4 regions of the Streptomyces sp. NPDC005803 genome follow, and region 2 is predicted to be linked to each of the others. Evidence: riboswitches for the same ligand, from Rfam matches in the RefSeq annotation. Region 2 holds a riboswitch; each other region holds the start of a gene.

Region 1 (3,787 bases), on a different contig from region 2:
GCACGTCGTTGCCCCAGCCGGGGTCGACGCCGGAGACGAAGAGCGAGCCGCCACCGCCGGCGACGGCGGCGAGCACCGGTTCCCGCAGCTCGGGCGGGGCGCCGCGCCGGTCGTAGAGCGCGTAGAGGGCGGGGGTGACGACGGCGGCGCCGCCGGCCACCGCCCTGATGACGTCGCTCAGCGCCTCGTCGGGGCGGATGTCGCCGGAGGCCGCGTACACGACGGCGCGGGGAGCGGCGGCCAGCACCGCGTCGATGTCGTCGGTCGCGGCGACGCCGAGATCACGGTCCAGCCCGGCGAGGGCGCCCGCGTCGCGGCCCACCTTGCCGGGATCGTGGACGAGTACGTGGGCGAGTCGCAGCGCCGGATGGGCGTCGACCGCGCGGATGGCCGCGCGGCCGACATTGCCGGTACCCCAGACCACCGTGGAAATCATGCGGCGGAGGGTAGCGCGCGGGATGAAAGGTTCCTAGGGGCATCGCGCACCGGGTTGGGAGGGGCCCGGGGGTGATCACGCGCCGCGGGGTACCGGCGCCCGCCTGCCGGGTCGGGTGGATGACCGGCCCCGCGGCACAGGGGTCGCGCGGCACGGCAAAAGGGGTGGAAGGGAGCGGTTCAGCTCCCTTCCACCCCTGTCACGACTCGGCCCGGGGACCGAACCGCGGTGGATCAGTAGGCCCCGAAGACGTTGTCGATCGAGCCGTACGTGGCAGCGGCGTAGTTGCACGCGGCGGTGATGTTGGCGACGGGGTCCAGGATGTCCAGCGAGGTGCCGGGCACGTGGAACGCGTCGAACGTGGGCTGGATGACCTGCAGGAGGCCCTTGGACGGGGTGCCGGCGACGGCGTTCGAGTCCCAGTTGTTGACGACCTGCGGGTTGCCCGAGGACTCACGGATGACGTTGCGGTAGATGCCGTCGTAGCTGCCGGGGATGCCGTTCTCGGCCATGACGGCGAGGGACTCCTTGATCCAGCCGTCGAGGTCGTCGGTGTACGCCGTCGCGCTCTGCGCGGGGGTGGTCGCGGCGGTCTCCACCGCGACGGGCGTCGCGGCGGCGGTCTCCTCGACGACGGGCGTGACCGTCCGCTCGGAACGGTCGGCGCGGTCGGCGCTCTCGGAGCGGTCGGCCGACGGCTGCGAGGCGCTGCCCGAGGTGTTCTCCGCCTTGAAGGCGCTCTTCGTGGCAGCGGCCGTGGACTTGGCGCCGATGGTCAGCTTCAGGCCCGGGTGAATCAGGTCGGGGTTGCTGCCGACCGCACTCCGGTTGTCCTTGTACAGCCGCTCCCAGCCGCCACTGAGGGAATGCCCGCGGGCGATCTTGGAAAGCGAATCACCGGAGACCACGGAATAGGTGGTGGACTCGGCCTTGCGGACGGCGGTTTCCTTGCCGGCAACGGAAGTCGAGACCGAGGTCTTTCCGGCGACGACCGACTGCGCCGGCGCGGCGGACGCCGATCCGGCAGCGATCAGGGGGAGCGCGAGAACGGCTCCGCCCGCGCTCACGGCGATGAAACCGCGGGTCAGGGTGGACTTGGAACGACGGTGCTGGCCCTTGATGGACATGGCGCTTTTCCTCTCCGCCGCCTGCGAGGTGAGCTGTCGGGTTCGGACTGGAGATGTCCGGCCGCACATGGCGACTTCACCCCTAGCCGCTCCGGATTTCCGGACCGGCGGCAAACCTGGGTCCCCCGCTCCTGCCGCACATAAGTGGTCGGGTTACCGGACGGCGGCAGGATTCGGCGTTCCATCCGGATTGACCGTGACCGTAAGCGAGAAAGGCCGGGCGAAACAAGCCGGGAATTCGTGATCACAATTGATTTGCAAGATCAATAAAAGGAAAGGCGTGACACCGGCCACACGGGAGAGGGTCAACTTTCTTGGGGCGACAGGGAACCGAAGCTTCCGCTTCCGCGTCGGCGGACGGAAACGTGACGCTGACCACTGCGCCCGAGAAGGCTGTTTTAATGGATATTCGCCACCTATGCCCTATATAAAGGGGGCCTTATAGGGCATAGGTGACTGATCGGAATAATGGGTGAATAGAGACATTACGGGGTGGGCTGCGCGGCCACCGCGGTCCGGCTGCGCGGCACCACGACCGGTGAGCCGTCGCCGGGGGCGGTGAGTATGTCCGCGTCGAGCGCGTAGAGCTCCCTCACCAGGGCCTGGTCGACCGTCTCGCGGGGAGCGCCCCGGGCGATGACGCGGCCGCCCTTCATGGCGACGAGCAGGTCGGCGTAGCGGGCCGCGGCGGCGAGGTCGTGCTGGACCATGAGGACGGTGCGGCCGGTGGCCGCGACCTCGCGGACCAGTTCCAGGACCTCGACGGCATGACCGAGGTCGAGGGCGCTGGTCGGTTCGTCGAGCAGGACGACCGGGGTCTCCTGGGCGAGGACCATCGCGAGCCAGCAGCGCTGGCGCTGGCCGCCCGAAAGCCGGTCGACGCGCTCGCCGGCCAGTGCGGTGGTGCCGGTGGCGTCGAGCGCGTCGCGTACCGCCCGCTCGTCCTCGCGCGACCACTGGCGCAGCAGCCCCTGGTGCGGGCTGCGCCCGTAGCGCACCAGACCCGCCACGGTGACCGCCTCGGGGGCGCGCGGCGCCTGCGGCAGCAGGGCGACGTGGTGGGCGGCGCGGCGCCGGCCGGTCTCCCAGAGGTTCGTCCCGCCGACCAGGACCGTGCCGGAGTCGGGCCGGTGGAGGCGGGCGACGGTCCGTAGCAGGGTCGACTTCCCGCAGCCGTTGGGGCCGACGATCGCGACGACCTGTCCCGCGGGGACGGTGAGGTCGACGTTCTCGACGACGGGGCGGCCCGGGTACCCGGCGCACAGGCCGCGGACGTCGAGGCCCGCCTGCGGACGGGTCGGATGCTCGGTCATGTGCGGCTCACGCCTTTCCGGCGGCCCGGTCGGGCCGCAGCAGTACCCAGAGGAGGAAGGGGCCGCCGAGGACGCTGGTGACGACCCCGACGGGCAGTTCGACCGGAGCGGCGACGCGTCCGATCGCATCGGCCGCGGCGATCAGCGCGGCTCCGGTCAGCGCCGAGCCGGTGACCGGCACGCGGGTGGGGCCGGTCAGCCGCTGGGCGAGGACCGGCGCCGCCAGTGCCACGAAGGCGATGGGCCCGCCGGCCCCGACCGCCGTGCCGGCCAGCAGCACCGCGAGCACGAGCGCGACGGCGCGTACCCGCCGCAGGTCGACTCCGAGCGAGCTCGCCACTTCGTCGCCGAAACGCAGTAGTTGGAGGCGGTGCCCGGCCGCCAGCGAGAGCGGGACGAGGAACAGCAGGGCCACCGCAAGCGGCAGGCCGGCGTCCCAGTCGCGCCCGTTGAGGCTGCCGACGGCCCAGAGGAACACGCCGCCCGCCGTGTTGTCGTTCTCGCGCGACATGATCAGGTCGCTCACCGCGCCGAGGAAGGTGGAGACGCCGATCCCGGCCACCAGCAGCCGGTAGCCGGCGGTGCCCGCTCCTCCGGCGCACAGGACGACCAGGACCGCGGCGGCCACCGCGCCGAGCGGCCCGAGCCACCAGTTGCCGACCATGCCGGTGGCTGACCCCGCGGCGGTGGCGACCACGGCAGCGGTGGCGCCCTCGTTGACGCCGACCAGGTCGGGCGTGGCGAGCCGGTTGCCGGCCAGGGTCTGGGTGAGACAGCCCGCGATGCCGAGCGCCGCGCCGACCAGGAGGCCGACGACTATGCGGGGCAGCCGGAAGTCACGCACGATCATGACGGTGCCGGCGTCACCTGTTCCCAGCAGCCCCGAGAGCGTCTGCGACAGGCTCATTCCG
Region 2 (3,787 bases):
AGCGTGTGGTAGACCTCGGCGCCCCAGCGCAGGGCCTCGGAGAAGGACTCCGCGCCGATCGGCGCGATCATGAACTCCTGGATGTCCACGTTGGAGTCGGCGTGCGACCCACCGTTGAGGATGTTCATCATCGGGACGGGCAGCAGGTGCGCGTTCGGGCCACCGAGGTAGCGGAACAGCGGCAGGTCCGAGGCCTCGGAGGCGGCGTGGGCCACGGCGAGCGAGACGCCGAGGATGGCGTTGGCGCCGAGCGAGCCCTTGTTCTCCGTGGCGTCCAGGTCGAACATCGCCTGGTCGATCAGACGCTGCTCCGTCGCGTCGTAGCCGACGAGCTCCGGGCCGATCTGCTCGATCACGGCGAGGACGGCCTTCTCGACGCCCTTGCCGTGGTAGCGGTTGGGGTCTCCGTCGCGAAGCTCAATGGCCTCGAACGCGCCGGTGGAGGCGCCGGACGGCACAGCAGCACGGCCCGTGCTGCCGTCGTCGAGGCCGACCTCGACCTCGACCGTGGGGTTTCCGCGGGAGTCGAGGATTTCCCTGGCTACGACGACGTCGATGGACGGCACGAGGCATCTCCTTCTGGAATGTGACACTGGTGGTGCAGGGTCGCTTTGGCCTTGCGACAAGAGCCTAACCGGCTGGGCCCTCTCAGTCGGCCGACCGCCCGTCCCCTGGGACGAAAAAGGACCCAAGGGCAGGCATAGCAGGGCATAGGACCAGAAATTTACTGGCCGGTAACTACAACAGTTGAACGAGCGACGCGGAAACCGGCCGACCCCGGCCCGGCGCACACGGGGGAGGGTGCGCACGGGGCCGGGGCGGCCGGAGTGATCAGCGAGGAGAGATCGCCACTACTTCGTCAGGTGGAGCTGCTGACCCGGGTAGATGAGGTCGGCGTCCGTGACGATGTCCTTGTTCAGCTTGAACAGCTGCTCCCAGCCGCCCTCGACCTTGTGGTCGGCGGCGATCTTGCTCAGGGAGTCGCCGGTGACGACCTTGTACTCGCCATCACCCTTCTCGACCTTCTTGCCGGTCGGGGTGGTGACGGTCTTCGACTCGGCCTTGGGGGCGGTCGAACGGTCCGAGCGGTTGGTGGAGGGGGCCTCGGCGCGCTCGGCCTTCTTCGGCTCGGCCTTCTGGACCGGGGCCGACTGCTTCTTGGGGGTCTCGGTCTTGGCGGCGGAGCCGGTGCCGACACCGGGGTCGACACCGTCGTTGCTCAGGTTGCCGGCGCCGGCGCAGGACCAGGCGCCCGGTCCCTGCATGTCGAGGAGCTTCTCGGCGGTGGCGATCTGCTGGGCCTTGGTGGCCAGGTCGGCACGGGCCGCGTACTGGGTGCCGCCGGCGGCGGCCCAGCTGGACTGCGAGAACTGCAGACCGCCGTAGTAGCCGTTGCCGGTGTTGATGGACCAGTTGCCGCCGGACTCGCACTGGGCGACGGCGTCCCACGTGGCCACGGAGGCGGCGGAGGCGCCGGTCGCGCCCATCAGGGGCACGGCGATGGCGGCACCGGCGACACCGGCGAGCGTGGCGAGACGGACGGCCTTGGACGGGCGACGGTGCTTGTTGCCCTTGCTGTTGAGCAGCATCGAGACTTCTCCTCACCGACGCCTACGAGGTGAGCTGTCGGGTTCGGGCCAAGTGAGTTGCCCGGTCGCACGTCCTTGCGTGCGACTTCACCCCAAGCCGGTCCTGATGCGTCTCCCGACGATCGGGCCCGGCGCTTACCTGGGTCCCCCGCTCCTGCCTACGGCGCTTTACGCGTCTGTTCCCTTCGACCGACGGCAGGATTCGGCGTGACGGTCGATGGGGCCCGCGGTGCGAGCGGTTCCGACCGTAAACACACTCCACCCCCAGAACCAAAGATAGACATACCGGATAAACGGCCCTTACGCGCATCCGAATAACCGCTGTTTGCGCAGGTCGGGGCGGATGTGACGGGGCCTCCGGAACAAGATGCGCCAGTTCACGCAAAGAGACCCATGTCTCACTGAGTCAAAAGTGGGACATAGGCCTCTTAACTACCCCAGTTTCGGGGGCGTTTTCAGCTGATGATCAGACCGCGCTCATTCGGCCTTCACGCCGAGATCGAGGCTCTGGCCAGGCAGGATGAGGTCCGGATCGGAGCCGACCTCCGCCTTGTTGGCCTCGTACAGCGCCGTCCAGCCGCCGGACAGCTTCTGTGCGTCAGCAATCGCCCAGAGATTGTCGCCGGCCCGGACGGTGTACGTACCGTCAGCAGCCGCGGCGCCAGGGTCGCGTGCGTCACCGTCACCCCGCGAGGCATGCCGCCCCGCGTCCCGGTCACCACCGAGACCGGCCGACCGGCTCTCCTCGGGGGCGGGCGCGCCCCGGTGCTTGCCGGCCTTCTCCTGCGCCCCCGCGTCCTCCTGGGACCCGGAGGCCTCACCCGAGGGCGTGGCGGACGGCGTGGCCGGCGACGACGCGGACGCGTCCGGCTCGGCCGTCTTGCCCTTCGCGTCGCCCGCGGGCTTCGTCGTCTTCGAGGTCGCGCCGTCCGACGGGGCGGCGTGCTCGGAGGGGTCGGCGGGGGATGCGCTCGCGGACGTGTCCGCACTCCCGGCGGGGTCCGCGGACGGAGCGCTGCCCGGGTCCACACCCGGCAGGCCGGTGTCCACGGCGAGGCCCGAGACGACCGCGCAACTGGGCCACGCCTTCGATCCCCGGTCCGCCAGGACCTTCTCCGCCACGGCGATCTGCTGCGAGCGGCTGGCGAGGTCCGCGCGCTCGGCGTACGAGTCGCCGCCGTAGGACTTCCAGAGGTCCTGCGAGAACTGCAGGCCCCCGTAGTAACCGTTGCCGAGGTCGGCGCTCCACATGCCGCCGCTCTCGCACTCGGCCACCCGGTCCCAGGTCGAGGCGTCGGCGGCGTGCGCACCCGCCGCGCCGAGCAGCGGGATGGCGATGGCCGAGCCGGTCACGCCTGCGGCGACGATGATCGCGGGTGCCTGCCGAGGGCGACGGTGTCTGCCGTTCGCGGAGCCCATGGGAATGCCTTCCGTGTGACTGACGAGTGACTGGTGAGTCGAACGGTGAACCTAGCGGGACTCGAACGTGTGTCACAAGTCGATGCAGCAGAGATCACGTGAAAGTCACAGAGTTGACAGAGTGTCACCTTCACCGAGCGCCGGTCCCGGGCTGAACTCCACCGGCAAGGTGCGCAGCCCCCGCATGATGAGCCCGCCCCGCCAGCGCAAATCGGCAGCTTCCCCCGCAAGTCGCAGGTCCGGAAGGCGTCTGAGGAGCGTGGCGAGGGCTGCCTGCCCCTCCAGCCGGGCGAGCGGTGCTCCCAGGCAGTAGTGGATGCCGTGCCCGTAGCCGAGGTGCTGATTGTCACGCCGCGCAAGGTCCAGCGTGTCCGGTCCGTCGAAGCGCGCGGGGTCCCGGTCGGCGGCCGCCAGCACCACGAGCACGGGATCCCCCTCGCCGACCTCCTGCCCACCGATGGTCAGCGCCTCGGTGGCATACCGCCAGGTCGCGAGTTCCACGGGCCCGTCGTACCGCAGCAGTTCCTCGACGCCGGTGGCCAGCAGCTCCGTCTCCCCCGCGGCCAGCGAGCGCTGGAGCCGCTCGCGCTGCTCCGGGTGGCCCAGCAGGGTGTGGAGGCCGTTACCGATCAAGTTGACGGTCGTCTCGAAGCCGGCGAACAGGAGGATGAAGGCCATCGCCGCGGCCTCGTTCTCCGTCAGGTGCTCGCCGTGGTCGCTCGCCCGGATCAGCCCTGAGATCAGGTCGTCCCCCGGGTCCTCCCGTTTGCGGTGGATCA
Region 3 (3,787 bases), on a different contig from region 2:
CGCGGGGCCCTTCGCGGCCCCGCGTATCCCGGAGGAGAGGCCACGTCATGCATCGCCCCGCCGCCCGCCACGTTCTGCCCGAGTTCACGGAGCGCACGTCCCAGGGGACCCGCACGCTCGACCCGTACTCCAAGCTGCTGGCCGAACGCGTCGTGTTCCTCGGCACACCCGTCGACGACACCGCGGCCAACGACCTGGTCGCGCAGTTCATGTACCTGGAGCACGACGCTCCCGACCGGCCCATCTCGCTGTACATCAACTCCCCCGGCGGCTCGTTCGGCGCCATGACCGCCATCTACGACACGATGGCCTTCCTCACCTGTGAGGTGGAGACCTTCTGCCTCGGCCAGGCGGGCGCCGGGGCGGCCGTGTTGCTGGCGGCCGGCGCGCCGGGCAGACGACACGCCCTGCCGGGGGCCCGCGTGGTCGTGCGGCAGCCCGAACTGGCCGAGCCGGTGCAGGGGCAGCCGTCCGACCTGGAGATCGAGGCGCGGGAACTGGCCCGGATGCGCGAGACGCTGACCGGCATGCTGGCCCGTCACACCGGCCGTCCCGCCGAGCAGATCAGCGCCGACACCGAGCGCCACCTCATCCTCGACGCCGAGGGCGCCAAGGACTACGGACTGATCGACCACATCGTGCGAAGCCGCGGGCTGCCCCTGCCCGTGCGCCCCGAGCGGTGAATGCAGGGTGCAGCATCCGGAGTTCGCACCCCTTCCCGCCCTGACCCGCGCCGAGGGCGAGTTCATCGACCGCTACCTGCAAGTCCTCGACCAGGTGGGCCGGATCAATCCGGCCCACGGCGGCGACACCTACGGCGCCCTGCGCGCCGCACAGGCGCTGGCCTCGCACGCGGCCGCGCTGCGGGACGCGCTCGCGTTGATGCACGAGCGGGGCGAAGCCCGGATCCACGCAGTCACGTTGACCCGGGCGTTGCGCGTTCTCGACGGCGAACGGCGCGCCGGGCGGGTCACCGTGCCGCCCGCCCCGCCCAGTTGACCGAGACACGCCTCGACACGCCCGACGTGTGGACCGAATTTTCTCGCTCGTTCGGCGTAGCCGCTCCTTCGCACGAGCGACATCTCGATTTGCGCCTCCGGGGCCGTCGCTGGGCGAGATCTCCCGTTCCGCCGCTGGTACGGGACCGGCGGGCGAGGGCCGACCGCCTCCCGGAAGACCATCCGGCCACCCAAACGGTTCATTCGTGACGAGTGTCACATATGGCCATTTCACCTCGGAAATCCGGCACTCGGTGAGTCAAGATCCCTGGGACGACAAGCCCCCGCCACCGCGGCGGGGCGGTCCGGGCGGACGCCGAGTCCTGCCGCCGTCCGGATGCCTGGTCGACAGGAGTGGATCGGCAGGAGTGGAGGACCCGAGCACAACGGGCCGACCGGATTTCCGGTCGTCCCTCGGGGTGAAGCCGCAACTGCGGCCGGGCGACTTCGCCGGCCCGAACCCGACAGGTCATCCTTCACAGGCGGCTGACGAAGGGTTGCGCATGTCTGCGCAGGTTCATGTCCCGTCACTGCTTGCCCGGGCCACCACGGCCTCGGTCCTGACTCTCGCCGCCGTCGGCGGCAGCGTGTTCGTCCCCGGCGCCGTCACCGACGCCCAGGCCGCGAGTCATTCGATGAAGGCCCTCGACATCGCCGCGTCGAAGAAGGGCTCGCCCTACCGGTGGGGCGCCACCGGGCCCAACCGCTTCGACTGTTCCGGGCTGACGCTGTACTCGTTCAAGAAGGCGGGCAAGAAGCTCCCGCGCACGGCCCAGCAGCAGTACAACAAGACCCGCCACATCTCGTCCTCCAAGCGACAGCGCGGCGATCTGGTCTTCTTCCATTCCGGCCGCAGCATCTACCACGTGGGCATCTACGCGGGCAGCGGCAAGATCTGGCACTCGCCCAAGACCGGGGCCGTGGTCCGCCTGGAGAAGATCTGGACGAAGAGCGTCTACTACGGCCGGGTCCGGTGAAGCCGCTTGCCCGCCCCGGCCCACGCCCGTGCGTCAGGGCAGCAGCGGGCCCGTCACCAGGACCAGTCCCAGCGCGGTGAGTGCCGCGCCGCTGCCGCCCTCGATCGCCCGGGCCGTACGCGGCCGGCGCAGCCAACGCCCGAGCCGGTCCACCAGGAGCGCCACGGCCGGGAACCACATCAGCGCCATCAGCACGACGATCGCGGCGAGCAGCGCGGTCCTGGGCAGCGGCGCGGCCCCGGCGGGCACGAACTGCGGCAAGAGGCTGAGGAAGAGCACGGGCGCCTTGGGGTTCAGCGCATTGGTCAGGAAGCCCTGGCGCAGCGCGCGGCCGGTTCCCTTCGTGGCCCGCCCGCCGTCGTCCTCGGCCGCCCCGGCGTCCGGTGCCCGCCAGGTGTCGCGCCGGGCCGCGCGGAGGGCGCAGATGCCCAGGTAGAGCACGTACGCACCACCGAGGAGCTGGACCGTCCGGAACAGCACCGGAAAGGCCACCAGCACGGCGGCGAGGCCGGCGACGGCGAGCGCGGTGTGGACGAGGAGTCCCCCGGCCACCCCGAGAGCGGTCGCCACCCCCGCCGCACGTGAGGTGAGCGCGTTGCGTACGACGACGGTGAAGTCCGCGCCGGGGAGGGCCACCATAGCGGCGGCGACCCCGACGAAAGCGGTCAGTTGTGCGTCCATGACCCCACCCTGGCCTTCCGGAGCCTTTAGCGTGTACTTGCAATCTCCTGGGCCTGCCAAAAGGAATGCTTTATGTACGATCCGACACGGCTCGCGGCGCTGGTGGCGGTCGCCGAGGCCGGTTCGATCACCCGGGCCGCCACCCGCCTGGGGTACACCGCCCCGGCGCTCTCCCAGCAACTCGCCAAGCTGGAGCGGGAGGCGGGGGCGGCGCTGCTGGTGCGCCACCACCGGGGCGCCCGGCTGACGGCCGCGGGTGAACTGCTCGCCGGGCGCGCCCGGCGGGTCCTCGACGAGATGGATCAGGCCCGCCACGAGCTGGCGGGCCTGGCCGGGCTCTCCGGCGGGCGGCTGCGGGTCGGTACCTTCACCACGGCGGGCATCCACCTGCTGCCCCCGGTGCTGAGCGCCTTCCGCCGGGCACACCCGGACGTGGAACTGGCCGTCACCGAGTACGAGCCGCCGGGCGGGGTGGCAGCGGTGGCGGCCGGCGAGGTGGACCTGGCGCTGAGCCACGCCTATGAGCCGGCCGCCGCGACGACGCTGCCCCCGGGGGTCCTGGCCGAGCCGCTCCTGGTCGAGGAGCTGGTGCTGATCACCGCCGTCGGACAGGTCCTGGCCGACGGCAGCGGGCGGCTCCCGGTGACGGAGCTCGCGGGCCGGCCCCTGATCAGCAGCGCGCCCACGCATCCGCCGCGCCGCGGGGTGGAGAGCGCGCTCGCCGACGCGGGGGCGCTGCCGGCGGTGGTCTGCGAGTCGCCCGGCTATGCGCTGGTGTGCGCCCTCGTCAGCGCGGGCATCGGGATGGCGGTGGTGCCGGAGATGGTGGCGGCGATGTCCCCGACGCCGTTGTCCGTCCGGCGGCTGGAGCCGGCCGCGTTCCGCCGGACGATCTCGGTGGTGCACCGCGGCGACCGCACGAGCGCGGCGGCGGCGACGCTGCGGGCTCTGCTGCGCAGCGGGTTCGGGCGGGCCGCGGCGCCGCAGTGACCGGCGGGCGCGGTGGGCCTGTCAGTTCTGGACGGGTGCGTGCCACGGCAGCGCGACCCAGACGGTCTTGCCGCCGTCCGGGGTGGGGGTGACGGTCAGCCGGCCGCCGTACTCCTTGGCCAGCGAGCGGATGATCACCAT
Region 4 (3,787 bases), on a different contig from region 2:
GACCAGGCAATTGGTGCATCCCGTGGTCAGGTGCCACTAAGCCTCACCTGGCCGCCGAGTGCCGACAAGGCCGCGGCTAGGCTGCGGAGCCATGCGTGTACTCATCGATGTCTTCGTCGCCCTGCACATCATCGGCATCGCCTCTCTGCTGGGCGGATTCCTCACCCAGATGAAGGCGATGGGGGCCGGCACGGCGCGATTCGTCCCGGCGATGCTGCACGGAGCGCTGACCATGCTGGTCACCGGAGTGGCGCTGGTCGGCCTCGACCAGGCCGACGACCACCCCGTGAACAACGTGAAGATCGGCATCAAGCTGCTGATCCTCGTCGTGATCCTCGCGCTCGTCTACGTCAAGCGCGACGACGAGAAGGTCGACAAGGGCCTCTTCGCGACGGTCGGCGGACTGACGGTCGTCAACATCTTCATCGCCACGCTCTGGACCTGAGCGGGGGCGAACGCCGCTGCCCGGACCCGCGAGGGTCCGGGCAGCGGCGTCCACGCGACGTGGGCCGACCGGCTTCAGCCCGGCCGCACGCTCCCGTAGATCGGCATGTAGTAGATCGACTCCTCGCGCACGTTCGCTCCCGGCTTCGGCGCGTGGATCATCATGCCGTCGCCCTTGTAGATGCCGACGTGGCTGATGTCGTCGTAGAAGAAGACCAGGTCACCGGGTTGCAGATCCTCCGTGGCGATCCGGGTGCCGACGTTCACCTGGTCCCAGGTGGTCCGCGGTATGTCGACGCCGGCCGCCTTCCACGCCGCCTGGGTGAGCCCCGAGCAGTCGTACGAGGCCGGGCCGGTCGCCCCCCAGACGTACGGCTTGCCGAGCTGCGCCCGGGCGAACGCCATGACCGTCGCGGCCTTGGTCGAGGCGCCGGCGTCCGCACCGGAACCGGAGCCCGTACCGGTTCCCGTGCCGCTGCCGGTCTCCTTCGCGCCCTCCTCCGCCTTGCGGTCGGCCTCGGCCTTCTTCGCGGCGGCCTGCTTCTTCGCCAGCTCCGCCGCCTTGCGCTCGGCCTCCGCCTCCTTCTTGCGCTCCAGCTCGGCCAGGCGCGCCTTCTCCTCGGCGGTCAGTTTCGACAGCAGGCCGCGGGCCTGGGACAGCTTCGTCTGGACGCTCTGCTTGCTGGTGCGCAGGGTCGCCTGCGACTCGGTGAGGGTCTCCAGGCTCGCCACGGCCTCGGCCCGCTGCTCGGAAGCCTTCGCCTGCTGCGTACGGAAGTCCGACACGGCCCGCGTCTGGCGCTCGGTCATCCGGTCCATGAGGTGGGTCTGGTCGAAGAACGACTGCGGGTCGTCGGCCAGGAAGAAGGTGGCGGTCGGGGCCAGGGCGCCGCCGCGGTACTGGGCGGCGGCGTACGTGCCGAGCGTCCTGCGCGCCTCGTTCAGCTTCTCGGTGCGCCGGGCCACATCGTCCAGCAGCGTGTCCACCTTGGAGCGCTGCTCGGCCGTCGCCTCCTTCGCCTGGTTGTACTGCTGGGTCGCGGTGCCTGCCTGCCGGTAGAGGTCGTCGACCTTCTTCTGCACGTCCTCGATGCTGGGCTTGGGCGCCGGGGCGGCCAGTGCGCTCTGCGTGGACAGCAGGGTCACCGACGCCAGCGCGGCCGTCGTGAGCCCGACGGCGGGGCCGGTGCTGCGCACCAGGGTGCGCGGTTTGCGATGCGACGCCAAGGCCGGCATCTCCTTCCGTGGACCGCCTACCGGGTTAGCTGTCGGGTTCGGGCGGAACGGAAGGCTGCCCTACGGTCCTGGTGGGGGACGTGGACCGATTCACCCCGGTGATGCGTGTGGGTCCCCGGTTCCGGACTTCCCTGCGGGCAGCCCGGATTCGGCGTGGACGCCCGGTCGGCGTGGATCGCCTCTGGGGGTACGGGCCGCCCGGACGAGCACGCTAGCCAACTCATGGTGCCGCTGTGAAGGTTGATGTTCGATATGCCCGATACATTTTCGTGACCTGTACGGATCGGAGCGAAGGCGGGCGGGCGGGGACCGGCGGACGTCCACGCACCGTAGACCCCGGATCGCTCTCGGTGCCCGGCCGCCGGTGCGGGGTTCGTCACTCGGCCCCGGAGTGTCAGTGCGGAGCCCTAGACTCGGACAGCGATGAGCAGCCTCTTTGACGACAGTTTCCTGGCCGGCCTCCAGCACACGGAGGAAGGGCCCCCGCCGCCCCCCGAGGACTCCGCACCCGAAGCGGTGCCGGAGGGCCTCTTCGCGGGCGTTTTCGACGGGCCCCCGCCGCCCCGCGACGCGTACTACCGCGACGGGGCCCACCGCCCGGTCATCGACGCGGCCGCGCTGCTCGACGGGCTGAACACCGAACAGCGCGCGGCCGTCGTGCACGCCGGGTCCCCGCTGCTCATCGTCGCCGGCGCCGGGTCGGGCAAGACCCGTGTCCTGACCCACCGCATCGCGCACCTGCTGGCCGAGCGCGGGACGCACCCGGGCCAGATCCTGGCGATCACCTTCACCAACAAGGCCGCCGGCGAGATGAAGGAGCGCGTCGAGCAGCTCGTCGGACCGCGGGCCAACGCCATGTGGGTCATGACCTTCCACAGCGCGTGCGTACGCATCCTGCGCCGCGAGTCGAAGAAGCTCGGCTTCACCTCCTCGTTCTCGATCTACGACGCCGCCGACTCCAAGCGCCTCATGGCCCTGGTCTGCCGCGACCTGGACCTCGACCCGAAGCGCTACCCGCCGAAGTCGTTCACGGCGAAGGTCTCGAACCTGAAGAACGAACTGATCGACGAGGAGACCTTCGCCGGCCAGGCGGCGGACGGTTTCGAGAAGACCCTCGCCCAGGCCTACGCGCTGTACCAGTCCCGGCTGCGCGAGGCCAACGCGCTGGACTTCGACGACATCATCATGACGACGGTCCACCTGCTCCAGGCGTTCCCCGACGTCGCCGAGCACTACCGCCGCCGCTTCCGGCACGTCCTGGTCGACGAGTACCAGGACACCAACCACGCCCAGTACACGCTCGTACGGGAACTGGTCGGCCCGTCCGGCCCGGAGAACGCCCCCGCCGAGCTCTGCGTGGTGGGTGACGCGGACCAGTCGATCTACGCCTTCCGCGGCGCGACGATCCGCAACATCCTCCAGTTCGAGGAGGACTACCCCGACGCGACCACGATCCTGCTGGAGCAGAACTACCGCTCCACGCAGACGATCCTGTCCGCGGCCAACGCGGTCATCGAGCGCAACGAGAGTCGCCGCCCGAAGAACCTCTGGACCAACGCCGGCACCGGTGCCCGCATCACCGGATACGTCGCGGACACCGAGCACGACGAGGCGCAGTTCGTCGCCGACGAGATCGACCGGCTGACCGACGCGGGCGACGCCAAGGCCGGCGACGTGGCGATCTTCTACCGGACGAACGCGCAGTCCCGTGTCTTCGAGGAGATCTTCATCCGCGTCGGCCTGCCCTACAAGGTCGTCGGCGGGGTGCGCTTCTACGAGCGCAAGGAGGTCCGCGACGTCCTGGCCTACCTCCGCGTCCTCGCCAACCCCGAGGACACCGTCCCGCTGCGGCGCATCCTGAACGTGCCCAAGCGCGGCATCGGCGACCGCGCCGAGGCGATGATCGACGCCCTGTCCCTGCGCGAGAAGATCACCTTCCCGCAGGCGCTGCGCCGCGTCGACGAGGCGTACGGCATGGCGGCCCGCTCCGCGAACGCCGTCAAGCGGTTCAACACGCTGATGGAGGAGCTCCGCACCATCGTCGAGTCCGGTGCGGGGCCGGCCGTGGTGCTGGAAGCGGTGCTGGAGCGTACGGGCTACCTCGCCG

The links. Region 2 has a riboswitch for cyclic di-AMP ahead of ABZ454_RS05545 (transglycosylase family protein). Riboswitches for the same ligand answer to the same signal wherever they lie in the genome.
Region 1: another riboswitch for cyclic di-AMP. It lies ahead of ABZ454_RS28025 (transglycosylase SLT domain-containing protein); the one in region 2 lies ahead of ABZ454_RS05545 (transglycosylase family protein).
Region 3: another riboswitch for cyclic di-AMP. It lies ahead of ABZ454_RS19685 (C40 family peptidase); the one in region 2 lies ahead of ABZ454_RS05545 (transglycosylase family protein).
Region 4: another riboswitch for cyclic di-AMP. It lies ahead of ABZ454_RS24720 (NlpC/P60 family protein); the one in region 2 lies ahead of ABZ454_RS05545 (transglycosylase family protein).

The regions. Positions count from the first base shown of each region.
Region 1 covers NZ_JBEXXO010000022.1:73,783-77,569, reverse strand. The annotation lists gene ABZ454_RS28030 (dihydrodipicolinate reductase) at 1-436, opposite strand, end outside; gene ABZ454_RS28025 (transglycosylase SLT domain-containing protein) at 670-1,563, opposite strand; cyclic di-AMP (ydaO/yuaA leader) riboswitch at 1,569-1,752, opposite strand; gene ABZ454_RS28020 (ABC transporter ATP-binding protein) at 2,049-2,876, opposite strand; gene ABZ454_RS28015 (iron ABC transporter permease) at 2,884-3,787, opposite strand, start outside.
Region 2 covers NZ_JBEXXO010000003.1:37,360-41,146, forward strand. The annotation lists gene eno (phosphopyruvate hydratase) at 1-566, opposite strand, end outside; gene ABZ454_RS05545 (transglycosylase family protein) at 852-1,589, opposite strand; cyclic di-AMP (ydaO/yuaA leader) riboswitch at 1,594-1,765, opposite strand; gene ABZ454_RS05550 (transglycosylase family protein) at 2,067-3,008, opposite strand; gene ABZ454_RS05555 (cytochrome P450) at 3,114-3,787, opposite strand, start outside.
Region 3 covers NZ_JBEXXO010000013.1:72,180-75,966, forward strand. The annotation lists gene ABZ454_RS19675 (ATP-dependent Clp protease proteolytic subunit) at 48-683, shown strand; gene ABZ454_RS19680 (hypothetical protein) at 691-999, shown strand; cyclic di-AMP (ydaO/yuaA leader) riboswitch at 1,303-1,498, shown strand; gene ABZ454_RS19685 (C40 family peptidase) at 1,502-1,975, shown strand; gene ABZ454_RS19690 (LysE family translocator) at 2,009-2,656, opposite strand; gene ABZ454_RS19695 (LysR family transcriptional regulator) at 2,729-3,646, shown strand; gene ABZ454_RS19700 (ATP-binding protein) at 3,668-3,787, opposite strand, start outside.
Region 4 covers NZ_JBEXXO010000018.1:77,656-81,442, forward strand. The annotation lists gene ABZ454_RS24715 (hypothetical protein) at 92-445, shown strand; gene ABZ454_RS24720 (NlpC/P60 family protein) at 520-1,680, opposite strand; cyclic di-AMP (ydaO/yuaA leader) riboswitch at 1,679-1,844, opposite strand; gene pcrA (DNA helicase PcrA) at 2,104-3,787, shown strand, end outside.